4 regions of the Pseudoalteromonas sp. AWM4_233 genome follow, and region 2 is predicted to be linked to each of the others. Evidence: predicted binding sites of a transcription regulator. Region 2 holds the regulator's gene; each other region holds the start of a gene.

Region 1 (7,463 bases), 740 kb from region 2:
TCCAGGTTATAAAGCCGATTTTACACTTGTAGATATGGACTCGCCTTGGACTGTGTCTAAAGACAATATCTTATATAAATGTGGTTGGAGTCCAGTTGAAGGCCAAACTTTTAAAGCGCAAGTGAAACAAACTTATGTGAACGGCCATAAGGTATTTGATAACGGCGAATTTGATACCAGTAAAAAAGGGGAACAACTAGAACTCCTGCCATGGGAAGAGCGCATTTACGTAAAAAATGCTTAAGGTATTCGTTTTTTAAAAACCTAACTATTGCCGCCAAAGCTGATATTATCCTTGGCGGCAATTTTTTTGCTTCACGCCACTCACCTGTTTAAACTGACCAAAGCCAAATCACATTTAAACTAATATGAAATTTTACCTGGATGTTCACTTATTCGGCGCACTAGCCCTAACAAAAAATAAAGGGAAACCCAATAAAACAGAGTACAGAAAATGCTTTAACAGCGGCTATTCTCTCACTCTAGAAGACAATAATTTTACCCGCCTATTTTTAAATTTTGCTGATGGCTTTCATGCTTTTAAGCCATACACTAGTGGTATTTTTTTCCGCGAACACACTTTTTATTTTGATGAAGACACAAGAGTGGAAGACATAGAAGCAATTTTCGGAAAAGCAGTAGATGGCTTTAAAGATGCCATAGAGATCAGCCGCACATTTATTGTTAGCGGTCTAGAAATAGAGTTTAGTTGGTACCATGACAACGAGGGTACAGCTTTAACCTAAATGATAATTCAACACGACAACGGTTTTTTTCATGGTAGCTGCCCTGCTGCTAACTAGAAAATAAGTGCATTTGGTTATGGCTTGTTTCTTTAGCCGATAACCCCACCTGAATGCCAATCAATCGAACAGCTTTGTGACCTTGATTCCGTTCAAGTAAATCTGTTAATAACTGGCAGAATAACGCACTGTCTAACTTATCAAACTGACACTCTTTACTGACCAGTTGAAAGTCAAAGTACTTCACTTTTACACCTAACTTTATGATGTGTTGCTCGTCTAGATATTTACTGGCTCGAATTTTGAGCTCAGGTAATAATTGTTTGATAATACGCATTTTCAATAAATCAATATCAGCGGTGTCTTGTTCAAAAGTGGTTTCAACCCCCACAGACTTACGCACTCTGTCAGTTTCAACGCGGCGCTCATCAACACCATGACAACGACGCCATAACATATCGCCTAGTTTGCCGAACTTTTGTTTTAATAGTGTTTCATCGGCTTTTTTGATATCGCGACCAAACTCAAAGCCATGGGCAAGCAATTTTTGCATTGTCACTTTACCTACACCGGGGATTTTTTTAAGTGGTAGATCTTCAATAAATGCATCCACTTTATCAGGAGTGATCACAAATTGGCCGTTTGGCTTATTTTCATCGCTGGCAATTTTCGCCAAGAACTTAATCGGCGCCACCCCAGCTGAGGCCGTTAAACCCGTTTCTTTAAAGATATCATCACGAATCTGTTGTGCAATTAAAGTCGCGCTACCTTTGCATTGAGTGCAATCAGTCACATCTAGGTAAGCTTCATCTAAAGACAAAGGTTCAATTAAATTGGTATAACGGGCAAAAATGGCTCTGATCTGCTGCGAGATTTCTTTATAGAGTGACATTCTCCCCGGCACGATGCGTAAATGCGGGCACAGCTTTTTTGCCTGATAATTAGACATAGCAGCTCGCACCCCATATTTACGAGCAATATAGTTTGATGTCGCTAAAACCCCACGGTTGCTATTGCCGCCAATCGCCATTGGTACTTTAGCCAACTCAGGATTGTCGCGCATTTCTACCGCGGCATAAAAGCAATCCATGTCTATGTGGATGAATTTGTTATATTTCGCCATTAGATTTACAACAGACAGCCCAAGTAAAAAAACACTGTATATATATACATTATCGTTATATAAATTAGAATGTCTATCTTATTTACAATCTAAAGCATATTTCCTTCTAAGTGCTTTATTTTTATGGAATTCAGATAGGTAGCACTTAAAGCTCTGAACTTTCATATTCCTAACTTTTTAAGTTAAAACAACCAATTAGAAATCTCTTTGTTTACTTTTCTTTTTTCTTTTTTGAGTGAATGACCACCACCAGGATAAATAACTAACTTGTGCTTTCTGTTTAGACTCGCCAATTTACTTGCCATATTTGACGCATTTTTTACATCTACTCGCTTATCTGCATCGCCATGTAGCAATAAGATTTCTACTCTTTCATTTATCTCATCAACCCAATTGATTGCTGAGCGAGCATGCAGTGCAGCATTTGGCGATTCAGAATAATTAGGGATCCGCGCTTCATAAACTGCCTTAAACCCTGGTCGCTCCCTCATGCTAAGCGCTAAGTCCGACATGCCTGCTTGTATTACTAATTTTTTAATATCATCTCTTTGCTTAGCAACAAGATAGCTCATCATGCCGCCGCGGCTAACGCCTATCATATTGATGTCGTCTTTTTTTACGCTTGCTAAGCTTTTGCCGATTTCAATTAAAGCGTGTACATCTTTCACATCTGCCCCACCAAATTCATCCTTTGCTCTGTATTGGCTTCCCATCACTATTGCACCCTCTTTCAGTAAGGGCATATGCGACAACATGCTTAAAATGGTTGATTTACCATACTCACCGTTTCCACCACGATTATGAATCACTAAAGGTAAAACCTCGTTATTGTCCTTTTCTGTGACAAGATAACCATCGACGACAGCTCCTTCAGACTGATATTGAATTAAATAACAATCAATATTGCGCTTAAACTTTTCATAAAAACCGGCTTTAAATCGTTCTTTAAATATCTCGTCTGTTAAGCTACTAAAGGCTTTACCACCAGACGCTTTGAATTCATTTACGCTATATGAAACAAAGCCATCATAGGTTGCACGTTCATGGTCAAAACAAGACTCAACGTGTAAAACATCATCCGCCTTGTATAGTTGAGACTCTATTGATGGAAGCTGTTCACCTGAGCTAAAAGGATTTAACAAGCTAAGTAATAACATTGATTTAATAAACATTTTTCAGTTCCTAAAAGGTTACTTAATTAGCAAACATGGTATATTTACCGTTCAAAAGGGGGTGTAGTAATCTACGAAAGTATTAAAAGACTCGTTAAACACCCCATCTAGACTCGATAAAAGAATAATAATGAAAAAAAGGATACACATTTTTCACTCAAAGCTTGCGCTAGTCATTCATTGCGCAGTGGTCTTGCTATTGCTGCTCGCTTCGGTGTTTGTTAGTTCGGCAACCACAGGCCAACACATTCCGCCTAAGTTCTTTTTCCAAGGGGTATGGCTTGGGTTTGCCATTAACCTAGGCGTTTTTTATTTAACTTATTTCGCTCTGGTGTTTTCTGCGAGCCAACCTTATTTACAAAAGGTCGGGGTTATCCTGCTATTAATGGTGTTAGCGGTTTGCCTTAGTACATGGGGTGATTTAAACCGCTTAGCAACCACAAGTGAATTGCTTGAGTATCAGCATCGCAGTTACTTTTTATTGGTTAACTCATTCGTTAAAACAGTTTTCACATTCAGTGCAATATTTACCTATTCAATCATTAACTTAATTGAACAAAAGCAGCACTTTAATAAAATTAAACTTAATGCTTTGCAAACAGAGTTAGAGCTACTTAAAAGCCAAACTAACCCTCACTTTTTATTTAACACACTGAACGCCTTGTATAGTAAAGCTTATGTAAGTCATCAGCATGAGCTTGCTGAGCACATTGGGCAATTATCGTCGCTGATGCAATACACCATATCCCAGTCGAATAAATCATTTGTTAAATTAGAAGACGAAATAGACCATATCGAAGCGTATTTAGGGCTACAAAAATTAAGACTTGGCGAACACGCCAATATTAGATTTGAGTACGCACCCATTTCAAATCACCAGCAGATCCCCCCCATGCTACTAAACCCTTTAGTAGAAAACGCCTGTAAATATGGGCTGTTAAATGAGCCTAATAGTTTTGTAGAGATCAAACTCAACATTGAAGCCGAAAAAATGGTCATTGCTGTGAGCAATTCCAATTTGAGTGTTCTTGTAAAGCAAAGTAGCGCCTATCATGCCAGTGGCTCTGGGCTAAATAACCTATTAAAAAGACTAACTATTCTATTTGATGATAACTTCTCTTATGAAGTGAACAATCAGCCTGACATATACACTGTAAGGTTAACTATTCCATGCAATTAAATGTAGTTTTACTTGACGATGAGCATCATGTTATTGAGTTACTGCAAGCGTACTGTGCAAGCATTGACTCTGTTAATGTGGTAAGAAGTTTCACCAATGTAATTGAGGCACTCAGCTTCATTAATGCCAACCCAATAGATTTATTGATCAGTGACATTAATATGCCTCAAATTTCAGGAATTGAAATGGCGCAATCATTAACACAACAAACCCGTGTGATTTTTATCACAGCTCACAGCCACTATGCTGTCGATGCGTTTGAATTAGATGTGATTGACTATATTGTAAAACCGGTTTTATTACCGCGCTTTCTTAAAGCCATTTCAAAAGCACACGCTGCAATAAACCCTAGAGGTGCTTTGTCTTCTACTGCCCCTTCTCGCTATATTTTTGTTAAAGACGGAGGGGCAAAAAAGCGTTTGGTTTTAGACGAAATACTGTTTTTACAGGCTCAAGGTGATTACACCGAAGTGACTATGCAAGAAAAAAGTTTATTACTTTTAGGGAGTTTATCGAGCTTTCTACAGAGTTTACCAAATGATGACTTCATTCGAATCCATCGCTCTTATGTAGTGAATAAGTCTAAAGTAGATTCTGTAGATAAAGATCACCTTATTATTCATGGTCATGATTTAACCATTGGTAAAACCTACAGACATATTATAGAAAATGCCTTTTAACCTAGTAGCCATGAAACGCTGCTACTTTTACTCATACTAATTATCCACTACACTTATTCAGCAAAATTTAAATAACAACAAGGAATACCCATGCAATTTAGTCGTTTAGGCAGCAGTCAAATAGATGTTTCTCGTATTTGTCTTGGTAGTATGACATGGGGCTTACAAAACAATCAGCATGATGCCGATGAACAAATCAATTATGCCCTCAGTCATGGAATCAACTTTATTGATACCGCTGAAATGTACGCAGTTCCACCTTCACCTGAAACCTACGGTAAAACTGAGGCCATAATTGGTAATTGGCTTGCACGTCATAAAGAAAAGCGTGAGCAAGTGGTGATTGCCACCAAAATTGCAGGCCCGGGCTTGAGCTGGGTTAGAAATGGTGGGCCTATCACGCCCGACGCAATTTACAAGGCCATTGATGATTCTCTTGAAAGGTTAAATACCGATTACATCGACCTTTACCAATTGCATTGGCCAAATCGTCAATCTCCGCATTTTGCACAGCACAAACCTAATGGGCACAACTTTGTAGATGTCGATACGCAAGCTGAAATCGCCAGTATGGAAGCTATTCTTGAAGCGTTAACAAAGAGTATTAAAGCGGGAAAAATCCGACATTGGGGTTTATCTGACGACACGACATGGGGCATAAATACGTATTTGCGCCTTGCTGAGCAGCATAACTTAGTAAAGCCTGTATCAATTCAAAATGAATTCAGCTTATTGCATGCCAAAGACTGGCCATATTTAATTGAAAACTGCTGGCATGAAGACATTGCTTATTTGCCTTGGTCACCGCTAGCCGCTGGCATGCTAACCGGTAAATACTTAAATGGTGCTCGTCCAGAGGGCAGTCGCTGGACACTGGTTCAGCGCCAAGGTTTATTCAGAGACACTGAACAAGCAGGCCTTGCCACTGCCGAATACGTGGCTTTAGCGCAAAAACTGAATATGACGCCCGCGCAATTAGCCCTTGCATGGTGCGATCAAGTAAAAGGCGTGACATCAACCATTATTGGCGCAACCAATATGAGTCAATTAAAAGAGAACATCGCCGCATTTGATATGTCTCTTTCTGAGGAAGCATTAAATGACGTAGCTGACATATTCAGTCGCTACCCTGCACCTTTTTAATCCGAATTTAGATTATTTTAAGGGCTCTTTCTGAGCCCTTTTGTTATTCCCAAATATTGCCTCAATAGCTGTAATCACTCGTTCTAATCGTTATACTGACAGCCGAAATTTTAAAGGTCAGTTTTCCAATGCAGTTACTCAATACACCACCTCTCAAACCCGAAGGTTCAATTTTCACTCGTCATACCGCACGCGCCATTGTTTTAAACGGCAACGACATTCTATTACTCTTCACAGAGCGTTATGACGATTACACGCTGCCTGGTGGTGGTGTTGACGAAAACGAAGCCATTGAAGCTGCTTTGCTACGTGAACTACAAGAAGAAACCGGCGTTAAAAGCATTACCCAATGCACTGCATTTGGTCGATTTGAAGAAGTTCGAGCTTGGTACAAAGACGATTTCGACTATGTGCATATCGTGTCTGATTGTTATGTGTGTGAGATTTGTGGAGAGTTTGATAAACCGCAAATGGAACACTACGAAGTAGCCAACGGCATGCGCCCTGTTTGGGTCAATATTGATGAGGCCATTGCGCATAACAAACAAACTTTGGCACAAAGTGAAAAGAAGGGCTTATCGATTCAAAGAGAGATTTTTTTGTTGGAGAAAATTAAAGTCTTTTTAGAATCTTAAAAAGTCGATTCGTACTATTTACGCTAATAAAGCCGAGGATCAAATCACCTCGGCTATCTTACAGTCTTATTGTGGTTTACACATTACTGCACCGCCATTACTAAACAGCCAGTCACACACGGCTCCATTTGTATAATCAACACTACCTACCGATGTACCGCCAGCGACTTGGTTGGTTTGGGCAATAGGTAAAGTTTGTGAATTTGGAGAAAGCGTTTTAATTTTCTTCTTCTGTAGTTTTAATTTCATGCTTATTTTTTCCTTAAAAATATTATTTGTTCCGTACTCAACTAAGCTGAGCACAATTAGACATTAACAACTTAGAGTAAAAAAACCAACAAAGAAAATAAAAAAATTAACATTTTCATTAAGTTCAGAATGCTCCCCCCTCCCTGGTTTTGATTGGATAGGTCGCTAAAAGTATTGCTTTATCAACCTATCCTATGCCTCTCTTATAAGTTAGTGACAGCTTGACGTGCACCAAGGCCAGGGCCATACACTAATGCGTTTAGCAGTAAGCGATTTGTCGCTAATGTCGACCCTCTAAATACTGGTTGCCCTGCAAATAAAATGATTTGCCCATTACCTTTTCGCTCTTGTGTTAAATAAGCAGAGTTCGCGATGCGTTTGCTCGCCTCAGGCCAAAGCAAACCGCTCATACGCAACTTTAACTCTTGTTTATCAGGCAGGCTTGACCAACCTACTTTACGATCTAACTCTTTATCTTTTGCTTGCTTAACCGCTTTGCTCCATTCGCTTTTGCTCATTTCTTGATAAGCCCCAAGCC
Region 2 (7,463 bases):
CTGGTTTTACAGCGACAGAAAACTGTTTTGCTTTTACACTAAACGGCACACCTTGCTTAGTTTGAGTAATAAAACTCACATCAATCATTCTCGATTCATCCACTAAATTACTAGCCTGTGCTGCTTCCATATCAGGCTTTCCGTTTAAGCCTGTTACTTCACAAAAAACGTCATAAAGCGGCACAAGTGCAAAAGCAAAAGCAAACATGCCTACTACAGCGATTATGAGTTTCTTAACGAGTGCCGCATGCATACTACTTCACCTTAGGAGGAGTACTGAATGTATGTAAAGGTGCTGGGGAAGGTACCTCCCACTCTAGCCCTTCTGCACCATCCCACACTTTAGCTGGCACCGATTCACCACCCCGTGCACATTTGAACACACACCACACAAAAATGAGCTGAGAAAGGCCAAAGGCAAAACCACCAATGCTAATGATGGCATTGAAATCAGCAAACTGAAGCGCGTAATCAGGTATGCGTCTTGGCATACCCGCAAGGCCTACAAAGTGCATTGGGAAAAATAAAATGTTGACGCTAATTAATGACATCCAAAAATGCCACTTCGCTGTGGTTATACAGTACATGTTGCCAGTCCATTTAGGTAACCAATAATAAACAGCCGCCATAATGGAAAATACAGCACCTGTTACAAGTACGTAATGGAAGTGCGCCACAACAAAATAAGTATCATGGTACTGGAAGTCTGCTGGAGTGATCGCAAGCATCAACCCCGAGAAGCCCCCCAACGTAAAGAGCACGATAAACGCAATGGAAAACATCATAGGGATCTCAAAACTAATCGAGCCACGCCACATAGTTGCAACCCAATTAAAGACTTTGACTCCCGTAGGTACAGATATCAGCATGGTCGCATACATAAAGAAGAGCTCTCCAGCTAACGGCATACCTGTGGTAAACATATGGTGTGCCCATACGATAAAAGATAAAAAAGCAATAGAAGAGGTTGCGTATACCATGGAAGAGTAGCCGAATAGCTTCTTCCGGGAAAAAGTAGGCACTATGGTCGATATAATGCCAAATGCAGGCAGTATCATGATGTAAACTTCAGGATGACCAAAGAACCAAAAAATATGCTGGAACATAACAGGATCTCCGCCACCTGCTGCATCAAAGAAGCTGGTACCAAAATATTTATCGGTAAGTACCATAGTTACAGCACCAGCTAATACAGGCATTACGGCAATCAATAAAAAAGCGGTTATTAACCAGGTCCATACAAAGAGAGGTAACTTCATCCATGTCATGCCAGGGGCGCGTAAATTGACAATGGTTACAATGACATTAATTGCTCCCATGATTGAACTGATGCCCATTATATGAACTGCAAACACAAACAATGCTGTATTGTCGTTACTATATGTTGTGGATAACGGTGCATAGAAAGTCCAGCCAAACGCTGGGCCCCCTCCTTCCATAAACAGTGAAGCAAGTAAGATTGCAAATGCAAAAGGTAAAATCCAAAAACTCCAGTTATTCATTCTAGGCAGCGCCATATCTGGTGCGCCTATCATCATGGGGATCATCCAATTAGCAAGGCCTGTAAAGGCAGGCATAACAGCGCCAAACACCATGATCAAACCATGCACTGTAGTCATTTGATTAAAGAAATGTGGGTCAACTAGCTGCAGTCCAGGCTGAAATAACTCAGCTCTGATCACCATGGCCATAGCGCCACCAATCAAAAACATCACTAACGAAAAGATTAAATAAAGAGAGCCAATTTCTTTATGATTAGTCGTAAACAACCAACGCTTTATACCTGTAAGATGCTCCTCATGAGCATGTTCTGAACTTTGAACCTGAGTACTCATGATTACTCTCCTGACGCTTTATCGATGAACGCTTGAACTTGGCTAGGCTGGATTACTTCACCCGTATCATTGCCCCAGCTATTACGTTTGTAAGTGATAACAGCCGCAATTTGTTTTACTGTAAGTTGCTTTGCAAATGCCTGCATTGCTGTACCTGGGCGACCGTTTAGCAGCACATCTATATGCTCATCTAGATCCCCTTTAACAACCGCATTATCTTTAAGACCAGGGAAGACGCCAGGCAGCCCCAATCCTGTAGGTTGATGACAAGCTGCACAATATCCCATGTAAACTGTCTGACCTTCTGTCATTAAGTCTTCTTTACTTAGAGTTTGTGATAGTACAGCTTCGGCCTCTTTCGCTGCTTCTGTTTTGGCTAACTGTTGCTCAGTTAACCATTGTTCGAATTTTTCAGGTGAGACAGCTTCAACAACTACAGGCATGAAGCCATGGTCTTTACCACATAGCTCAGCGCACTGACCTCGGTAAATACCTTCTTCATTTACTTTGGTCCAAGCTTCATTGATAAACCCTGGGTTGGCATCTTTCTTAACTGCAAAATCAGGTACCCACCATGAATGAATAACGTCATCTGACGTCATTAGAAATCTCACTTTTTTGTTTGTAGGTATTACCAGCGGTTTATCTACATCCAATAGATAGGTCTCTGTTTTTTCTTCCTCATTATTAACCTGAGATAAAGGCGTAGATAACACAGAAAAGAAATCAACGTCATGACCAAGGTATTCATAGTGCCATTTCCACTGTGACCCTGTGACCTTGATTGTTATGTCAGCCTTGCTGGTATCCTCCATAGCAATTAAAGTCTTAGTTGCGGGGATCGCCATGATGACAAGAATAAGAAAAGGAATAGCAGTCCAAACAATTTCAACTTTGGTACTTTCATGAAACTGTGCAGCCACAGCTCCTTTTGATTTTCTGTGCTTTAATAAAGCCCAAAACATCACTGAAAATACAATCAAGCCGATTACACAACAGATTAGAAAAATGGTCATATGTAGTTCATAAACACTATGACTTACATCAGTAACCCCTTTTCTCATGTTGTAGTCACTATTGGCTAATGAAAGTGGACTAAGCAACAAAAAAGTAAGCAAATAAGCAAATTTACTTATTCTCATACGACGCCCCCATTTATCGACTTCAGCATGAAGTTCGCAGTTAGAATTATTGGATGACCGTCATAGGATCCGACTAAAGTCGAAGGCAATACATGACCTATTAACAATTAGTCAATAAATAAGCAATTAGCAAGAAAGTAAAATAGAAGAATTTGATATATTAAAATGGAAAGTAAGAAGAGATATGGTTAGCTGACTAAAGAAACAGAAAAAGAGAGCAGCTAACCTATTGTTAGAATTATATAGAAGTTACATCCAATTAGAATTTCTTATAACACCTACAGCAAGACCTTCAATAGCAAAAGGTTCGTGTTCTAGATCAACCTCGATTGGAGAAAACTCTTCATTTTCAGCATGTAATAGCACTTTGCTACCTTTTTGTTCTAACCTTTTAACTGTTACATCGTTGTCTACTCGAGCAACAACAACTTGACCATTTTGAGCAACTTGCGCTTTATGTACAGCCAAAAGATCACCATCAAGAATACCGATGTCTTTCATGCTCATTCCATCTACACGTAATAAGTAATCAGCAGCAGGCTTAAATAAACTCGGATCAACCTCATAATGACTTTCGATATGTTCTTGAGCCAAAATAGGCTCTCCTGCAGCAACTTTACCAATCAAAGGAAGCCCTGTATCTTCAGACGAGCCATCGTCGACTAATCGAATACCACGACTAGCCCCAGGCACCATTTCTATCACCCCTTTCTTAGCTAAAGCTTTTAAATGCTCCTCAGCAGCATTAGCACTTTTAAAACCAAGCGCATCAGCAATTTCAACACGTGTAGGAGGCATACCTGTATCTTTGATGAAGACTTTGATGAGTTCAAATACTTGTTCTTGTCGTTTCGTTAGTGGTCGCATACAACTGGTTTTCCATACAGGTAAAGATACTGTGAGTATATACAGTTGTGTCAAAATGGCAAACTAAATTTGGATAGATTTAATGCAATAAAGTGCAAAATTAGCGACTGTGAACGCAGTGAGTGCGCTTCTTTTGCGCAAGTATAGTGCGAAAGGTTTATGACAAGCGCGCAGCGCTTACATTCTTTTCGCGCAAGGTGAACTGAATTAGTTTAACTGAAGTTTAGGGTTTAGTTATTTAGACGTTTGAAAAATGTGTCAGAATCAACAGAGTGGCTACTGTGAAGGCTGCTCATTTCACCTTACGCTAATTCGTCTTTTTATCACCGAGCATTGCCTCATCACCGTGCAGGACGATTTAGCACCATAAACGCAAAAAACCCGCTGCATTGCTGCAACGGGTTTCTTTAATTAGGCCCTGGCGATGTTCTACTTTCACATGGGAAGCCCACACTATCATCGACGCTGTTTCGTTTCACTTCTGAGTTCGGCATGGGGTCAGGTGGTTCCAAAACGCTATAGTCACCAGGAAATTCGGTGCGCTAATCGCTTTCGCAATTAACTTAAAATCTGGAAAAAATCTGATAATTTCTAAAACTTCTACTCTAGTTCATATTAGCTTCTGAGCTAAAACCACTTTGGCGTTGTATGGTTAAGCCTCACGGGTAATTAGTACTGGTTAGCTTAATGTATCACTACACTTCCACACCCAGCCTATCAACGTTGTAGTCTCCAACGGCCCTTCAGTTAACTTAAAGTTAAAGTGAGAACTCATCTCGAGGCTCGCTTCCCGCTTAGATGCTTTCAGCGGTTATCGATTCCGAACGTAGCTACCGGGCAATGCAATTGGCATCACAACCCGAACACCAGCGGTTCGTCCACTCCGGTCCTCTCGTACTAGGAGCAGCCCCTCTCAATTCTCAAACGCCCACGGCAGATAGGGACCGAACTGTCTCACGACGTTCTAAACCCAGCTCGCGTACCACTTTAAATGGCGAACAGCCATACCCTTGGGACCGACTTCAGCCCCAGGATGTGATGAGCCGACATCGAGGTGCCAAACACCGCCGTCGATATGAACTCTTGGGCGGTATCAGCCTGTTATCCCCGGAGTACCTTTTATCCGTTGAGCGATGGCCCTTCCATTCAGAACCACCGGATCACTATGACCTACTTTCGTACCTGCTCGACGTGTCTGTCTCGCAGTTAAGCTGGCTTCTACCATTACACTAACCGTACGATGTCCGACCGTACTTAGCCAACCTTCGTGCTCCTCCGTTACTCTTTGGGAGGAGACCGCCCCAGTCAAACTACCCACCAGGCACTGTCCACAACCCCGATTAGGGGCCTATGTTAGAACATCAAACATACAAGGGTGGTATTTCAAGGATGGCTCCATGACATCTGGCGACGCCACTTCAAAGCCTCCCACCTATCCTACACATGTAGGCTCAATGTTCAGTGCCAAGCTGTAGTAAAGGTTCACGGGGTCTTTCCGTCTAGCCGCGGGTACACAGCATCTTCACTGCGATTTCAATTTCACTGAGTCTCGGGTGGAGACAGCGTGGCCATGGTTACACCATTCGTGCAGGTCGGAACTTACCCGACAAGGAATTTCGCTACCTTAGGACCGTTATAGTTACGGCCGCCGTTTACCGGGGCTTCGATCAAGAGCTTCGCCTAAGCTAACCCCATCAATTAACCTTCCGGCACCGGGCAGGTGTCACACCGTATACGTCATCTTACGATTTTGCACAGTGCTGTGTTTTTAATAAACAGTCCCAGCCACCTGGTCACTGCGGCTCCCGTCCGCTTAGAGAGTAAATCTCATCACAGATAGGAGCGTACCTTCTCCCGAAGTTACGGTACAATTTTGCCTAGTTCCTTCACCCGAGTTCTCTCAAGCGCCTTAGTATTCTCTACCTGACCACCTGTGTCGGTTTGGGGTACGATTCGAAATAATCTGAAGCTTAGAGGCTTTTCCTGGAAGTAGGGCATCATCAACTTCACTACCGTAGTAGCTCGTCTCGACTCTCAGCCTTAGCGACCCGGATTTTCCTAAGTCACCAGCCTACAGCCTTTCACATGGACAACCAACGCCATGCTTGATTAGCCTGCTCCGTCCCCCCATCGCAATTATTCCAAGTACGGGAATATTAACCCGTTTCCCATCGACTACGCTCTTCAGCCTCGCCTTAGGGGTCGACTTACCCTACCCTGATTAACATGGGATAGGAACCCTTGGTCTTCCGGCGTGCGGGTTTTTCACCCGCATTATCGTTACTCATGTCAGCATTCGCACTTCTGATATGTCCAGCATGCCTCCCGGCACACCTTCAGCCACTTACAGAACGCTCCCCTACCCCGCATACTAATGTATGCAGCCGTAGCTTCGGTGGTATGTTTAGCCCCGTTACATCTTCCGCGCAGGCCGACTCGACTAGTGAGCTATTACGCTTTCTTTAAAGGATGGCTGCTTCTAAGCCAACCTCCTAGCTGTTTTAGCCTTCCCACATCGTTTCCCACTTAACATACACTTTGGGACCTTAGCTGACGGTCTGGGTTGTTTCCCTCTCCACGATGGACGTTAGCACCCACCGTGTGTCTCCCGGATATTACTTTACGGTATTCGGAGTTTGCAAAGGGTTGGTAAGTCGGGATGACCCCCTAGCCTTAACAGTGCTCTACCCCCGTAAGTATTCGTCCGAGGCTCTACCTAAATAGATTTCGGGGAGAACCAGCTATCTCCCGGTTTGATTAGCCTTTCACTCCAAGCCACAGGTCATCCCCTAACTTTTCAACGTTAGTGGGTTCGGTCCTCCAGTTGATGTTACTCAACCTTCAACCTGCCCATGGCTAGATCACCGGGTTTCGGGTCTATACCTTGCAACTCAACGCCCAGTTAAGACTCGCTTTCGCTACGGCTACCCTAAACGGTTAACCTCGCTACAAAATATAAGTCGCTGACCCATTATACAAAAGGTACGCAGTCACCCTCGAAGGGCTCCTACTGCTTGTACGTACACGGTTTCAGGTTCTATTTCACTCCCCTCACAGGGGTTCTTTTCGCCTTTCCCTCACGGTACTGGTTCACTATCGGTCAGTTGGGAGTATTTAGCCTTAGATGATGGTCCACCTATATTCAGTCAAAGTTTCACGTGCTCCGACCTACTCGATTTCACTTTAGATAAGTTTTTGTGTACGGGACTGTCACCCTGTATCGTCAAACTTTCCAGAATGTTCCACTAACTACACTAAAGCTTAAGGGCTAGTCCGATTTCGCTCGCCGCTACTTTCGGAATCTCGGTTGATTTCTTTTCCTACGGGTACTTAGATGTTTCAGTTCTCCGCGTTCGCCTCGTTAACCTATGTATTCAGTTAACGATACCTGTAAACAGGTGGGTTTCCCCATTCGGAAATCCTAGTCTCAAGCGCCTCTTACTGGCTTGACTAGGCTTATCGCAAGTTAGTACGTCCTTCATCGCCTCCAACTGCCAAGGCATCCACCGTGTACGCTTAGTCACTTAACCATACAACCCAAAATGGTTTGTATCGTCAAAGACAGTTTTAACTTCGCCAGAAGTTAATATTGAATACTAAAGTAGACGCTAATAAACAA
Region 3 (7,463 bases), 2.1 Mb from region 2:
GTGACCGAAGAAGCCTTCGATCAAGAAAAGCAAGCCGCACTTGATATTCGTACAGAAAACCCAGCACCTTACCCTTTCAATAATGCTCAAGAATTATTGGATATGTGTAAAGAGACAGGCTTAAGTGTGTCATCTCTGATGATGGCAAACGAAAAAACACTTCGTGCAGAAAAAGATATTAAAGGCGAACTATTTAATATCTGGAGCGTGATGAAAGCTTGTATAGAGCGTGGTATGCGTACTGAAGGTATTTTACCGGGCGGCTTAAAAGTAAGACGTCGTGCACCGAGCTTATATTTAAAACTAAACGTTGAAAATAACAACGACCCACTTCGTGCAATGGACTGGGTTGATTTATTCGCTCTAGCAGTAAATGAAGAAAACGCAGCTGGCGGCCGTGTAGTGACAGCGCCTACAAATGGTGCGGCGGGGATCTTACCTGCAGTATTAATGTACTACCATACATTCATCAAAGAAGTTGATGCAGAAATTGCCACGCGTTATTTATTAACCGCTGCAGCGATTGGTATTCTTTATAAAAAGAACGCGTCAATTTCAGGTGCTGAGGTTGGTTGCCAAGGTGAAGTTGGTGTGGCTTGTTCAATGGCAGCAGGTGCGCTGACTGAAATCATGGGCGGCAATGTTGTACACGTTGAAAACGCAGCTGAAATCGGCATGGAGCATAACTTAGGTTTAACATGCGACCCTGTTGGTGGCTTAGTTCAAGTTCCTTGTATCGAACGTAATGCTATGGGTGCAGTGAAAGCCATCAATGCTTCGCGTCTTGCTATGCGTGGCACGGGCGATCAAAAAGTATCGTTAGATAAGGTCATTAAGACCATGCTTGATACGGGTAACGATATGAAAACCAAATACAAAGAGACTGCACGTGGTGGTCTTGCGGTTAATATTATCGAATGTTAATTAATACCAAATCTTAGATACAAAAAAGGCTGCAATTGCAGCCTTTTTCATTGATAAGATCATTACTTCACTGGTAACTCAATGTCTTTGAACAGCTCGTCTACGTCATCTTGATTACGCAGCAAGCTCGCTTTTTCAACCAACTCTTTGGTTAAGTGTGGTGCGAAGCGTTCAATAAAGTCATACATATACCCGCGTAAGAAACTGCCTTTTCTAAAGCCAATCTTAGTTGTGCTCGCCTCAAATAAGTGACTTGCATCGATACAAACTAAGTCGTCATCAGTCTGCGTATCGATAGCCATAGTTGCTAACACACCCACACCTAACCCTAAACGAACATAAGTTTTAATGACATCAGCATCTGTTGCAGTAAATACAATATGTGGCTCTAGACCATGAGCGTTAAACGCTTTATCAAGCTCAGAACGACCGGTAAATCCAAACACATAAGTTATCAATGGATATTTTGCGATATCTTGAACTGAAATATTTGTACCTAGTTTTGCAAGTGGGTGTTCTTTTGTCACTACGATGCTTCTATTCCAGTGGTAACAAGGCAACATGACTAAATCACTGTACAAATGCAGCGCTTCTGTTGCGATAGCAAAATCAGCGTCACCACGAGCAGCCGCATCCGAAATTTGCTGTGGCGTACCTTGATGCATATGCAAAGACACTGCTGGATATTTCTGCATGAAGCCCTGTATCACACCTGGTAGCGCATAGCGAGCTTGAGTGTGAGTTGTTGCAATATTCAACTTACCCTGATCAGGTAAAGTGTGTTCATTCGCAACGGCTTTTATTCCTTCGACTTTAGAGAGTATTTCACGAGCAATATTGATAATTTCATTACCCGCAGGAGTAACGTGCGTAAGGTGCTTACCGCTTCGACCAAAAATTTGTACGCCAAGCTCATCTTCAAGCATTCTCACCTGTTTAGAAATACCAGGTTGAGATGTGTATAGACTTTCAGCCGTTGCCGAAACGTTAAGGTTGTGATTGAGGACTTCTACAATATATTTTAGTTGTTGTAATTTCATAATATTTTTATTGTTTTAGTTTTTTCACGAGCAACGGCGTCGTTATTGAGCCATACAGCATTTTGCCCTAATTCTTTAAGGCTAGCATATTTGAAGACTTTCAGGTAGCAATTGCCTCATTTGTTTGTGACTGACCATTATTTGAATCTTAAACTATAATAAAAAGCTATGAATTAAATGTATTTTTTATCAGAATATCGTGTTGCGCTATTCAGTAAACGATAATTTCATGTAAGATAAAAAATGGTTTGAGAAATTTTGATTGAGAAGTCGCTATGCTTGTCCCAATAATTATTGTGCTAATTGTTGCTTTGATCATCATTGCCGTATGGGTTAGTGCAGTTCAGCAGCATAAAGAGAAGCAAGAAGCAGAAAGAAGAAAAGAGCTTGCTAAACAAAAACGCATCATTGAAGAGTCTGAAGATGTGATTGTAAATAGCAGTAACATTCCAATGTCTGAGTTTATGATACAAGTACTGCAAAGACGTGTTCATGACGCTCTGGCTGTTATGGTCGAGCTCTCGCCTACATCAAGAGAATTAAAAAACCGCTTGCACGAATCAAAAGAGCGAATGAATTCAACGCCTGAAAACGCAAATAATTCTGACAATTTAAACTTGCCTGACAGTGACAAACAACTTATCGCCTTAGTACAAGGTATTAAAAAGCTGAGAGGCGTACTTCGTTCTGAGCATTCTAAAGGCAAAGTAGAAACGCAAAAGTTTGTTGCCGAAGACAGAAGACTTGAAAAGCTACAATTAAAAATTAATGTTGAAAGCCAAATTAAACGTGGTGTTGCAGCAAGAACGGCAAATATGGTCGGCTCGGCTCGACAGTACTTCGAAAAAGCTTATGCTACAATTTGTGCAGTTACTTACTCTGATGAATATGTCACTAACAAAAAGCAACTGCTAGAGTCTTATTTAAATGAAATCAGTAATGAATTAAAAGCGTCTAATGAATCATCAGTTAAACAGAAAAAAGAACAAGAGCAAGACGATTTAGATGTTTTATTTGCACCGAAGAAAAAGTGGTAACACTTTTCTTCGGCATCAAATCTCACCAATTAGCTTAGAGCAAACTTTACTAAAAACAGCGCGGTTAATACCCAAACACTAATCGTGATTTCATCTTTCTTACCACATACAAACTTCACTGCAGTGTAAGCAATAAAGCCCAAAGCAATACCATGTGCAATTGAGAATGTCAGTGGTGTCATCAGCAACACGACACTCACTGGAATTGCATCTGTCATGTCATCCCAATTCACTAACTTTAAATTTTGCAACATGAGTACCGCAACGTACAAAATTGCCCCTGCGGTGGCATAAGCTGGGATCATTTGCGCTAAAGGTGCAAAGAAAGTCATTAATAAGAAGCATACGCCAACAACAACGGCTGTTAAACCCGTTCTACCACCCACTGACACACCTGATACAGATTCAATATAAGATGTCGTTGTTGAAGTACCTAACATAGATCCTGCAATTGTGGCAGTACTATCAGCAGAAAGTGCGCGACCCAAACGTGGCATTCTGCCCTGCTCGTCTGCTAAACCCGCTTTTTGCGTTACCGCCACCAAAGTGCCTGATGTATCAAATAAGTCTACAAACAAGAACGCAAAAACAACACTCAACATAGAAAGCTCAAGTGCACCAGCGATGTCTAATTGCATAATAGTCGGGGCAATACTTGGCGGAGCAGACACTATTCCTTGATACTCAATCAAACCTAATGCCCAAGCAGTAATCGTTACAATAAAAATACTGATCAGAACGCCACTTTTGACGTCTCTAAACATCAATGCTGCGATAACGAAGAAACTTAAAATTGCCAGTAGCGGACCTGCACTGGTGATATCACCCAGTTGAACAAGCGTTGCAGGGCTTGCGACAATTATTTCGGCATTTTTAAGCGCGATTAAAGCTAAAAACGCGCCAATCCCCGTTGCAATCGCTTGCTTCAATACAAGTGGGATCGCATTAATAATCCACTCTCGCACTTTAAATAAGCTTAAAACAAGAAAAATACAGCCAGATAAAAACACTGCCCCTAATGCAGACTGCCAGCTATAGCCCATACCTAACACAACGCCATAAGTAAAAAAAGCGTTCAAACCCATACCTGGAGCAAGTGCAAGAGGATAATTGGCCCAAAAACCCATAATAAAACAACCAATTGCCGCAGCAATACATGTGGCAACAAAGGCCGCACCAAAATCCATGCCTGTTTGCGCTAGCATTGCCGGGTTTACAAAAACGATGTAAACCATGGTAAGAAAGGTCGTGAGTCCAGCAATTAACTCAGTTTTCACACTAGAGCCTTGATGCTTGATTGAAAATAGCTTTTCGAGCATAGATGTTTCCATTGGTAAAAGTTAAAAGAAATTTATAATTCTTATGAAAGCGGCGCTATTTTAGCGGTTAATGACAGTGATTAAAAACGCAATTGCTGTTTCTTTTAGCTAAGGTTATTTGTCAGGCCTATTAATATTCCAGATTCAATTTTTACCGCAGTTTGTTTGATATTTACTCAAGGCTGAAGCTACTAGCTGACTGAAGTCGCAAAGCATGCTTATTCGATGTAAGCCAGTCGATAAAGCAGTAGAGATGCTGTGACATAAAGAAAATAAGGAGGGGCTTTTGCGCCTTATATGAATAATAAAGGCATATGATCACAAAAAGCTTTAAAAAATAACTGCATAATGACTGTAAAAATATATAATTAGTTAATCATTTGGCAAGAATTTAGCATAACTAAATTTATGGCCAACATGGTCACAAAGTTTTGACTACAATAATATTAAGCTTTTCAAAAATAGGTAGAGTATGGATAAATCGCCAGATAATAGCGCGGCGCATCACGACTTAGAGCAACAGCTATTTAATGTGCTTGAGTTCGTTACAACACCTCCTAATGGTGAACTACGCTATCCGAAAGAGCATGACTCTGTCACTGCTTTTAAAAAAGGGTTGTACTACCTACAAGAAAGATCCTATCCGCTGGCAACGAAGTGGCTGCGTATGGCTGCTATGTCGGGAGATAACAAAGCACAGTTTTATTTAGGTTTGATGTTTATAAAAGGGCAAGGTGTGCCACAGAGTGCATTCCATGCTATGGCTTGGTTGTCACTCGCTCAAAGCCAAGGTGTAGATGCGGCCAACGCAGTAATAGAACAAATCAAACCGCATTTAACAACGAAAAGAATCAAAGATGCGCAGTGCTATGCTGCCACCTTGTACGAGCAAATTCATCAATTACAGTTCCAGTCTAATTAAGTCTACTTTTCCATACAGTAGTTTTATACAGTACTCACTGTGAAAACTACTGTATAACCCCACCGTATCCATAGCACGTCAAAATAGTCCAAAACACCAGAACTCATAACCAATTGAATATAATAGCTTTATTATATAACCCCAATTAAAATTGATTAAAAAGTAACATTTCTGCTTGCATTAAAACACTGTATAAACTACTGTATATAAATACTGTATAAACAACCAGTGAGATGATTATGTTACAGACAACCGCAGTTTTACCAAGCTCAGTAAAAAAAGTAGATGCCCCAAAAGTCGTTAACTTTGTTGAAACCCCTGACGAAATTTGTGCCAGTCTTGAACTACTTAAGATCATTCACCAATGTAATCACAAACAAGGCTGGACACTACTAATTGCACCTGACCATATCCCAAATAAAGATATGCTTGAGGCCAGTTCAATAGACTCAAGTAAATTGTTAGTGATCAGAAAAAAACACATCGTTGATTTAGAGTATGTTCTAAATTCAGCTTTAAATAATGGCAACTTTGCAGCGGTTATTACATGGACTGGCATTACGAATTCAGAGCAGCTTTCGCAAATGCACTTAAGCCAAACAGATATCTCGCTATACTGTTTTACTGAAAACAGCAGCAAAGCGTGTACAATAGAGCGCATAGCAAGTTAATAAAAGATTTTCTTATGTGTTACTGTTCTAACACTCAACCTTATGAGTCATGCTGCAATGTATTCATTACTAAGCAAAAGTTGCCTGACACAGCAGAGCAGCTTATGCGCTCCCGTTACAGTGCTTATGCGACTAATAATGCACAGTATATACTCGAGACTTATGCCAAATCTGAGCAAAGTAATCATAGCCTTGAAGATATCGCTGCATTCGCGTCATTTGCCAACTTTATTAAACTTGAGATCGTCGCAACAAAAACTGAACCTGATTTTGATTATGTGGAGTTTAGAGCACATTATTTGGCAGACGGAAAACATTGCCAAATACATGAGGTTTCAAGATTTATTAAAGAAGAAGAGGCATGGCGTTACTTAGATGGCCAATTATATGACGTGCCTGAGTTAAAAGTGTCTAGAAATGATCCCTGCCCCTGTGACAGTGGCAAAAAATTTAAAAAGTGTCACGCTAGCTGATTTAAACCGTACCTAAGCTAATTCACTATCATCTCACATTAGGCGGACAACTGAACCGCCTGCTGCATTTCTCCACTAGCTAATTGATCATAAAAACCCGCTGCATCTATTTTGGGTTTATCCATCTCTAATACGCCAGCTCTTTGAGCGAAAATTTTAGCCTGCACAGTAGGTTCACAATTATCAATAATGGCCAACTCAATGTGCTTCTTATCGTCTCTGATATTTAAAGGTTCTGGTGAAAGACAATTTCTTAGCCTTAGTTCTGTAAGTCCCTGCTCATGAAGTAAACGGCTATTGTTTTCACCTATGGTCATATCGTAGGTGTTGGGAGCCGTTTGTTGCTGCGGACCGATTTGAAGTTCTTTTTTTAACGCATCTTCGCTCTTGTCTGGCTCAATTAATTCTGATTCAGGTAAATGAAATTCACTGAAGTCGAGTGCGTTTGGTGAAAGCATAGCCAAACAAAGCGCAAAGTCGGCACGACGATCTTGTGCCACGCTTTTTGCTAGCGTGTCACCAAGCTGATGCTCCTTGTTTAAAATGCGCTCTAATTGCATAGAGTTTCACCGATTATTTAAAAAGTTATATTTTTATCGGCATTTTTTTAATTTTCTTTAGTTGTTTTCTTTACTTAATAAAAAACTTTGTTATTATCAGCGCCGTTGTTTAGGAGGGGTTCCCGAGCGGCCAAAGGGATCAGACTGTAAATCTGACGGCTCTGCCTTCGCTGGTTCGAATCCAGCCCCCTCCACCACAACAACACATTACAACTTGGAGGGGTTCCCGAGCGGCCAAAGGGATCAGACTGTAAATCTGACGGCTCTGCCTTCGCTGGTTCGAATCCAGCCCCCTCCACCAAGTTGTACAAAATTAGATATCCCCTGTGGAGGGGTTCCCGAGCGGCCAAAGGGATCAGACTGTAAATCTGACGGCTCTGCCTTCGCTGGTTCGAATCCAGCCCCCTCCACCATCTTTTTCTTATAAAACCATCTTATTTCACTCTATCATTAGCGCTTTACCATTCTTGTTAAACCATAATCTTGCAGACTTATAATCTTCATAGTGCTTTTCAAC
Region 4 (7,463 bases), 580 kb from region 2:
GTGCTGACTTCTGCGTTATTGGTGCTGAGCAAATTCTTATTCAAGGAAGCGGTTTCATTAAAAGCGTTGAAACAACAAAACCTGCGCCAAAATGATGCGCTTCGGTTAATGAGTAGCACGCAAATTGGTGAAGCAGAAACCTGGCTACAACCCTTACTAAAACAACATACCGATGCAGAAGTAAAAGAATTTAAAGCCTGCCTCAAACCGCACCATACTGACAAAGAAGTTTTACAGTTATATCAAACCACCTTACTGGTCAGTAAAGATGAGCAGGCAAAAGCAATCATTAACCAACATGCAAAAACGTCAGCGCTTTTGGTGTCTCTCAGTCCGATGGCATTACTTGATATGCTTTCGGTGCTGTGGCGTGGTATCAGCTTGATTGAAAAGATAAGCCAACACTACGGTATCAAACTGGCGTATCGCAGTCGCATTATGTTGTACAAGCAATTGGTTAAACAGATGTTGTTTGCTGGTGCGTCCGAATTGGTATCTGACTTAGCGGCGACCAGCTTGGGTGCTGAGTTGCTGGGGAAGTTGTCAGCGCGAGCTGCACAAGGCCTCAGTGCAGGCGTGTTTACAGCGCGCTTAGGCTACAAAACCATGGAGTTATGTCGACCGTTACCTAAGCTAGAGCAAAAGCAATCCTTATTAGGGCAATCAGCACAAGGTATTTTATCTGCTTTATTAGAGCGTACCAAAACGTCTAAAAATGATTAAACTGACAACTTAACTGTACGATTTTTAGAGGGTTTTGCTCGTCTAGCCGTCTTAACATCTGGCTTGCTTGTGGAATTTTACTTGCTGGATTATTTATTAGTTCATCAACAGACTAATAATAAATTCATAGGCAATAAAATGACGAAGTATCATGACAACACCAATTGCATCCATAGCCCAGTCCATTTTGACGACCCACATGGCGCGTTAACCGCGCCACTTTATCAAACCTCAACGTTTCAGTTTAAAGATGCTGCTCAAGGTGCGGCACGTTTTGCGGGGGAAGAAGCGGGTTACATTTATACCCGCTTGGGCAACCCAACCACCCGTGAACTTGAACAAAAGCTTGCTCAGCTCGAGGAGATGGAAGATGCTGCTGCAACCGCAACGGGTATGGGGGCGGTATCAGCATCAGTGCTGAGCTTTTTAGAGCAAGGCGATCATTTAATTGCATCTAGCGCATTATATGGTTGTAGTTTTGCGCTTTTTTCTCACATGCTGCCTAAATGGGGCATTGAAGTGTCATTTGTAGATATGACCAACGAAGCGGAGCTGTATGCAGCTGTGAAACCAAACACCAAAATGGTGTTTGCTGAAACGCCGATCAACCCAAATATGACGGTGATTGATTTAGCTATGCTGGGTCAGTTTGCTAAAAAGCACAGTTTGATCAGTGTGGTTGATAACACCTTTATGACACCGCTACTACAAAAGCCAAAACATTTCGGCATAGATATTGTGATCCACAGTGCAACTAAATACCTTAATGGCCATGGTGACGTCGTCGCAGGTGCGGTATGTGGTTCGCAAGAACACATAGAGCTGATAAAGCTTACAGTTTTAAAAGACATTGGTGCGACCATCAGTCCACATGATGCTTGGTTGATTAATCGAGGCTTAAAAACACTGGCTGTACGTGTTGAAAGGCACTGTCAAAGTGCACAAAAAGTTGCTGAGTTCTTAAATGCGCATCCTAAAGTCAGTGAAGTGTATTACCCAGGTTTACCTTCTCACCCTGGTTACAAATTCTTGGGCGAGCAGATGAAAGGTGCAGGTGGTGTGATTGCTTTTGAGATTGATGGCACACTAGAGCAAGGTGAAAGTTTTATTAACGCGACTGAGCTGTGTACATTAGCGGTCAGTTTGGGCGATCCAGAAACACTTATTCAGCATCCAGCCTCAATGACACACTCGCCGTATACCAAAGAAGAGCGTGAAGCTGCGGGCATTTCAGATGGTTTGATCCGAATTTCTGTTGGTTTAGAAGATGTTAACGACATCATTGCTGACCTAGAGCAGGCATTTAAGCAAATTTAGTGTAATTAAAAATGTACAGTAGGGGTTTTTAAGCCCCTTTTTTGTGTGTGGTGTTTTGTTTGGTGTACATTGATGTAAATAAAAGATTCCAAAAAAACGAGTTTTCAGGATTGCTTGAAACATCTCATCTATTAATCTTTTGCTTACTTTTCCCTAGTATCAAGTCAACAAGTTGAAGCGCTCAAGCTGGGGCTAGAGCGAACTAACAGCGAAGGTTATTATGGCTAAAGCAAGTAAATATGTATCAAAGCAACCTGATGCAAATGGCATCATCGCTTGGACCGAAGAAGAAAATAAAATATGGTCTGAGTTGGTTGCACGTCAATTAAAGTGTATTGAAGGCAAAGCATGTAACGAGTACATGGAAGGCCTTGAGAAAATAAATTTACCGCACGACCGTATTCCTCAGCTTCATGAGTTAAACGAAGCATTAGGTCGTGAAACAGGCTGGCAAGTAGAACCTGTACCTGCACTGATTGATTTTGATGAATTCTTCAGACTATTGGCGAACAAAAAGTTCCCGGTAGCAACCTTTATTCGCTCTCGTGAAGAGTTTGATTATCTGCAAGAGCCAGATATCTTCCATGAGATTTTTGGTCACTGCGCCATGTTAACTAACCCTGCATTTGCGGAGTTTACGCATAAATATGGCCAGTTAGGCTATGCCGCTGAGAAGAAAGACCGCGTATATCTAGCACGCTTGTATTGGTTCACGGTTGAGTTTGGCTTAATGCAAACTGAAGACGGTTTACGTATTTATGGCGGTGGTGTGCTTTCAAGCCCGGGTGAAACACAATATGTTTACTCAGGCACGCCAGAAATCAATAAATTAGAAGTGTTAGACGTTCTACGTACGCCATATCGCATTGATATTATGCAGCCGTTGTACTACACAATTAATTCAATTAATGACTTATTCGATATCTCACAAATGGATATCATGGCGTTGGTACAAGAAGCAAAAGAATTAGGCTTATTTGAGCCAAAGTTTCCCCCTAAAGAAAAATTAGCAAGTTAAGGATTTTGTAATGTCTGATTTAAGTGCACAAAAATGTGAAGCGTGTCGTGCTGATGCGCCTAAAGTGTCAGATGAAGAGTTAGCAGTATTAATTAAGCAGATCCCTGATTGGGTTCCAGAAGTGCGTGATGGCATCATGCAACTTGAGCGTGTATTCAAGTTCAAAAACTTCAAGCAGGCATTAGAGTTCACTAACAAAGTGGGCGACATGGCTGAAGAAGAAGGTCATCACCCTGGTCTTCTAACAGAGTGGGGCAAAGTGACAATCACTTGGTGGAGCCACTCTATCAAAGGCCTGCATAAGAACGATTTTGTATGTGCAGCGAAAACAGACGACGTTTTCAACGCTCTATAAGACTTCAACATATCATTTAACCAAAGCGCCTTTTATGGGCGCTTTTTTATGGCTGAAACTTAAACTCTGGCACTTAGCGCGACATTGCTCTATCATAACTGTTAATTTATACAGTATATAAATCTAACAATGAAACTCTATATCGCTGAAAAACCGTCATTAGGCAGAGCCATTGCCAATGCGTTACCTAAACCTCATAAAAATAACGATGGCTTTATTGAAGCGGCGAACGGCGATATTGTTACTTGGTGTATAGGCCATTTATTAGAGCAGGCTGAGCCTGAGGCGTACGACCCTAAATTTAAAAAATGGGCGATTGCCGATCTGCCCATCGTGCCTGAACAATGGCAGCTAGTAGCAAAAAGTAAAACCAAAAAGCAATTTAATACCGTTAAAAAGTTAATTAAATCGGCTAAAACCATTGTCAACGCGGGCGATCCAGACCGAGAAGGGCAGCTTTTAATCGACGAGATGATTAACTTTTGCGGTGCCACTAAAGCACAAAAAGAGCAAACACTTCGTTGTCTGATAAGCGATTTAAACCCCTCAGCAGTCAAACAGGCCATCAATAACCTCAAATCTAACCTCGATTTTTTATCGCTGTCTGTTTCAGCGCTGTCTCGTGCTCGTGCCGATTGGCTTTACGGTATTAATATGACACGCATGAGTACCATCAAAGGGCAACAAGCGGGTTATCAAGGGGTGTTATCTATTGGTCGAGTGCAGACGCCGGTATTGGGTTTGGTTGTATACCGTGATTGGGAAATTGCGAACTTTGTTTCAAAACCGTTTTATGAAGTCGAAGCGCAGTTAAATACCCAAGCCGGTGCGAGCTATGTTGGTAAATGGCAACCAAGCGAAGCCTGTCAGCCTTATATGGATGAAGAAGGTCGCGTGCTGGTCAAAGGCTTAGCTGAAAATGTGGCGGGCAGAGTTAAAAACCAACCGGGTGAAGTGAGCAAAGATAAAAGCACCCAAAGTAAAAAGTCGCGCCCTTTGCCGCATAGTTTATCGACTCTACAAATAGAAGCGGCCAAAGTATTTGGCATGAACGCCCAGTTGGTACTTGATACCTGTCAGAGTTTGTATGAAAGGCATAAGCTGATCACTTATCCCAGATCAGATTGCCGTTATTTACCAAAAGATCATTACAAAGAGCGCAGCTCAGTAGTGGGCGCCATTAATGCCATTAGCGATAAACTAAGCGCTTTTACAGGCAAAGCGAATTTAGAGATAAAGTCATCAGCTTGGAACGACAGCAAAGTCGGAGCGCACCATGCGATTATTCCGACCTCAAAAAAGTCGAGCGGCGCGCTGAATCAAAATGAGCAAAACGTTTATTACCTGATCGCAAGGCACTACTTAGCGCAATTTTTTGAGCCAAGCGTTTACGCTGAGCGTGAGATCCATACGCTTATTCAAGGTGGGCTATTTACCTCTAAATTTAAAAGTCTGATTGATAAAGGCTGGGAAGTCTTATTTAACAAGCAAGAAAAAGGCGAGACTAAGCTTACTCAGTTGCCAATGCTGCAAAAAGGTGAGCAAGTGCAGTGCGTTGATGCACAGGTTATAGAAAAGCATACGTCGCCACCAAAGCACTTCACTGATGCAACATTACTCGCAGCCATGACGGGAATAGCCCGGTATGTGACCGACCCAGAGATTAAAAAAATATTGAAAGAGACCGATGGTATAGGCACAGAAGCGACGCGTGCGGGGATCATTGAACTTCTCTTTAAAAGACAATATTTACAACGTAAAGGCAAAGCCATTCACTCTTCCGAAATTGGGCAAAGCGTGATAAAAGCGTTGCCAGAAAGTGTCGGGCGCCCTGATATGACCGCTGTTTGGGAGCAATCTCTTGAGCAGATCTATCAAAAGTCTCAATCGTATAATCAGTTTATGGGCTCAGTTGAAGTGCATTTAAATCGCTTATTACAAGACACACAAATTGCGAGTTTCCAAGGGTTAGCAGGTAAGGGCAAAGCCAGTTTTAAGCGTTTTAAAAAGGGTAAGCGCAGTGCGAGTAAAAGTAAAAGCAGTGCTAAATCTCCTCGGGCGAAAAGCAAGGCTTGAAAAAGCGAGAAGAGTCGCAATATAGTGAATAATACATAGATTTAAGAAGTGAATTATGGACAACCAAATTCAATTAACACCTGAAAATATCCAGCAGGTTCTGGCTGAACAAAGTACCGATAAACTGGTTCTAATGACGTTCTTCAGTGCGCAGCAACCTGAGTGCATTGAACAAGCGAATATTTTGTCTGCGCTTGCACAAAGCTACAAAGAGCACTTACTAGTTGCAACAGTCGATTGTGATACACAACAAGCGTTGGCATCTCAATTAGCACAGCAAGTAGGACTACAAGCGTTACCAACGATTGTGTTATTGAAAAATGGCGCGCCAGTTGGCGTATTACCAGGTCCTCAAAGCGATGCTGAAATTAAAGAGGCACTCGCTGAGCATTTACCAAGTCCTGAAGTATTATTACTTGAGCAAGCAAAACAAGCGCTAGCAAATGACGATCAAAATGCGGCGTTTAACTATGCCAAGCAAGCCTATGCGATTGACCCAGAAAATACCCGTGTGAAACTGGTACTGGCTGATATCTGCATTCAAATTCAAAAGTTTGAAGATGGTCAGGCGTTACTTGATAGTGTTGTCGAAACTGAGCGCGATCCGTATTACCAAAATCTGCAAGCCAAATTAAATGCCGCACAAAGTGCGCAGGAATCTCCTGAGATCATTGCTCTTACTAGTCAATTAGATGCGGACCCTGAAAACAAAGAGTTAAAAGCACAACTCGCTGCGCTATTGGCAGAAGCTGGTAAGAAAGAGCAAGCGCTAGAGTTATTATTATCTGTGCTAAGAAAAGACTTAAATTTTGGTACTGCGAAAAAAGATTACCTAGATTTGATTGCGAGCCTACCAGATGGCGATGCTTTGGCTGGTACATATCGTAGAAAATTATATAGCTTATTATATTAATCGTAAGTATGTTATGAGCACAAAAATGGCAGCTGATTTAGCTGCCATTTTTTGTTGTAAGAGCCCTACATAAAGTCGGTGCTACTGAGTTATTGAGATGGTAGCAGCGATTATATATCGCGTCTTTTTATCTTAATTTTTAAACTTTAAACGTCAGTAACAAACCAGATATTTTGTTTGCACTTTCGACCAGTTTCGCTGCATCTTCCGCGACTTTATAACTTAGGGTTAAATTCTCGCTGCCGTGATGGGTGATGGTGGTGATGTTGTCGTTAATCTCCACACTCACCATCTGTTGTTGCTCTGCTGCAGTTGAAATACCTTGCGCAGCATTGGCAATTTCACTGATCTGATCAAAAATCACTTCTAAGGCCTGCTGGCTGGTTTGGCTTGCATCGGCGCAGTTAGATGCTCGGTCTTTGGTACTTTGCATCACTTCTGACCATTTATACAAAGTATCTTGTATCTCTTTGATTGATGCGTAAATATGGCTGGTGGCACTTTGTGTACGAGATGACAGAGCGCGAACTTCATCGGCAACCACAGCAAACCCTCGGCCATGCTCACCAGCTCGAGCAGCCTCAATCGCTGCATTCAATGCTAATAAGTTCGTTTGCTCTGCAATACCTTCGATTTCAGTCATGACTTGGCCAATCTTATCGGCTTCTTGTGCCAGTGAATTTGCTGTTTGCGCGGCTTCATCCACTTGCGTGGCAAGTGAGCTGACCATATCAACGTTTTCTAGCATGGTATTTTTAATTTCTAAACAATGATGCTGCGTACTATCGACTTTGTTGGCGGTATCGGCCGTGTTGTTTGAAATTTCACCGATAGTTTGGCTCATTTGTGACATCGCTGCAGCCATTGAACGCAAGCGCTCACTTTGCGCTTCAATGCCTTTTTCTGTATTGGAAGACTTTTCATCAAGTCCGGTTGCGATATTTTTGAAAGTAGACGCTGAATCTTGCATTCGGCCTAAAACCGTTCGAAGCTTGGCTTGTAGCATACCTAGATTAAATTCTGCGATAGAAAAAGGTGTCGCTTCGCAGTAAACGTAACGC

Evidence for each region. The regulator LexA, encoded in region 2, represses DNA repair genes until DNA is damaged. The targets are predictions, from matches to a motif close to TACTGTATNNNNATACAGTA.
Region 1: a site for LexA is predicted at 1,899-1,918, ahead of dinB (DNA polymerase IV). Genes of this name have one in related genera too.
Region 3: a site for LexA is predicted at 5,454-5,473, ahead of ACXAC4_RS06010 (SulA-like leucine-rich domain-containing protein). Genes of this name have one in related genera too.
Region 4: a site for LexA is predicted at 3,510-3,529, ahead of ACXAC4_RS12665 (DNA topoisomerase III). Genes of this name have one in related genera too.

The regions. Positions count from the first base shown of each region.
Region 1 covers NZ_JBSWSZ010000001.1:2,685,536-2,692,998, forward strand. Annotated here, with positions in the region: gene ACXAC4_RS12015 (dihydroorotase) at 1-244, shown strand, start outside; gene ACXAC4_RS12020 (hypothetical protein) at 369-746, shown strand; gene dinB (DNA polymerase IV) at 796-1,866, opposite strand; gene ACXAC4_RS12030 (alpha/beta hydrolase family protein) at 2,049-3,038, opposite strand; gene ACXAC4_RS12035 (sensor histidine kinase) at 3,169-4,218, shown strand; gene ACXAC4_RS12040 (LytR/AlgR family response regulator transcription factor) at 4,209-4,898, shown strand; gene ACXAC4_RS12045 (aldo/keto reductase) at 4,989-6,041, shown strand; gene ACXAC4_RS12050 (NUDIX hydrolase) at 6,170-6,676, shown strand; gene ACXAC4_RS12055 (hypothetical protein) at 6,743-6,925, opposite strand; gene ACXAC4_RS12060 (M14 family metallopeptidase) at 7,129-7,463, opposite strand, start outside.
Region 2 covers NZ_JBSWSZ010000001.1:3,422,314-3,429,776, forward strand. Annotated here, with positions in the region: gene ACXAC4_RS15575 (cytochrome c oxidase assembly protein) at 1-253, opposite strand, end outside; gene ctaD (cytochrome c oxidase subunit I) at 255-1,835, opposite strand; gene coxB (cytochrome c oxidase subunit II) at 1,838-2,977, opposite strand; gene lexA (transcriptional repressor LexA) at 3,227-3,844, opposite strand; rRNA gene rrf (5S ribosomal RNA) at 4,261-4,374, opposite strand; rRNA gene ACXAC4_RS15600 (23S ribosomal RNA) at 4,493-7,374, opposite strand.
Region 3 covers NZ_JBSWSZ010000001.1:1,360,546-1,368,008, reverse strand. Annotated here, with positions in the region: gene ACXAC4_RS06035 (L-serine ammonia-lyase) at 1-924, shown strand, start outside; gene cysB (HTH-type transcriptional regulator CysB) at 987-1,964, opposite strand; gene ACXAC4_RS06025 (hypothetical protein) at 2,240-3,001, shown strand; gene ACXAC4_RS06020 (NCS2 family permease) at 3,031-4,320, opposite strand; gene ACXAC4_RS06015 (tetratricopeptide repeat protein) at 4,793-5,242, shown strand; gene ACXAC4_RS06010 (SulA-like leucine-rich domain-containing protein) at 5,482-5,913, shown strand; gene ACXAC4_RS06005 (YchJ family protein) at 5,928-6,386, shown strand; gene ACXAC4_RS06000 (VC2046/SO_2500 family protein) at 6,425-6,946, opposite strand; tRNA gene ACXAC4_RS05995 (tRNA-Tyr) at 7,059-7,143, shown strand; tRNA gene ACXAC4_RS05990 (tRNA-Tyr) at 7,163-7,247, shown strand; tRNA gene ACXAC4_RS05985 (tRNA-Tyr) at 7,275-7,359, shown strand; gene ACXAC4_RS05980 (M48 family metallopeptidase) at 7,386-7,463, opposite strand, start outside.
Region 4 covers NZ_JBSWSZ010000001.1:2,843,023-2,850,485, reverse strand. Annotated here, with positions in the region: gene ACXAC4_RS12685 (TIGR01620 family protein) at 1-723, shown strand, start outside; gene megL (methionine gamma-lyase) at 862-2,040, shown strand; gene phhA (phenylalanine 4-monooxygenase) at 2,261-3,058, shown strand; gene ACXAC4_RS12670 (4a-hydroxytetrahydrobiopterin dehydratase) at 3,069-3,413, shown strand; gene ACXAC4_RS12665 (DNA topoisomerase III) at 3,543-5,489, shown strand; gene ACXAC4_RS12660 (tetratricopeptide repeat protein) at 5,545-6,402, shown strand; gene ACXAC4_RS12655 (methyl-accepting chemotaxis protein) at 6,542-7,463, opposite strand, start outside.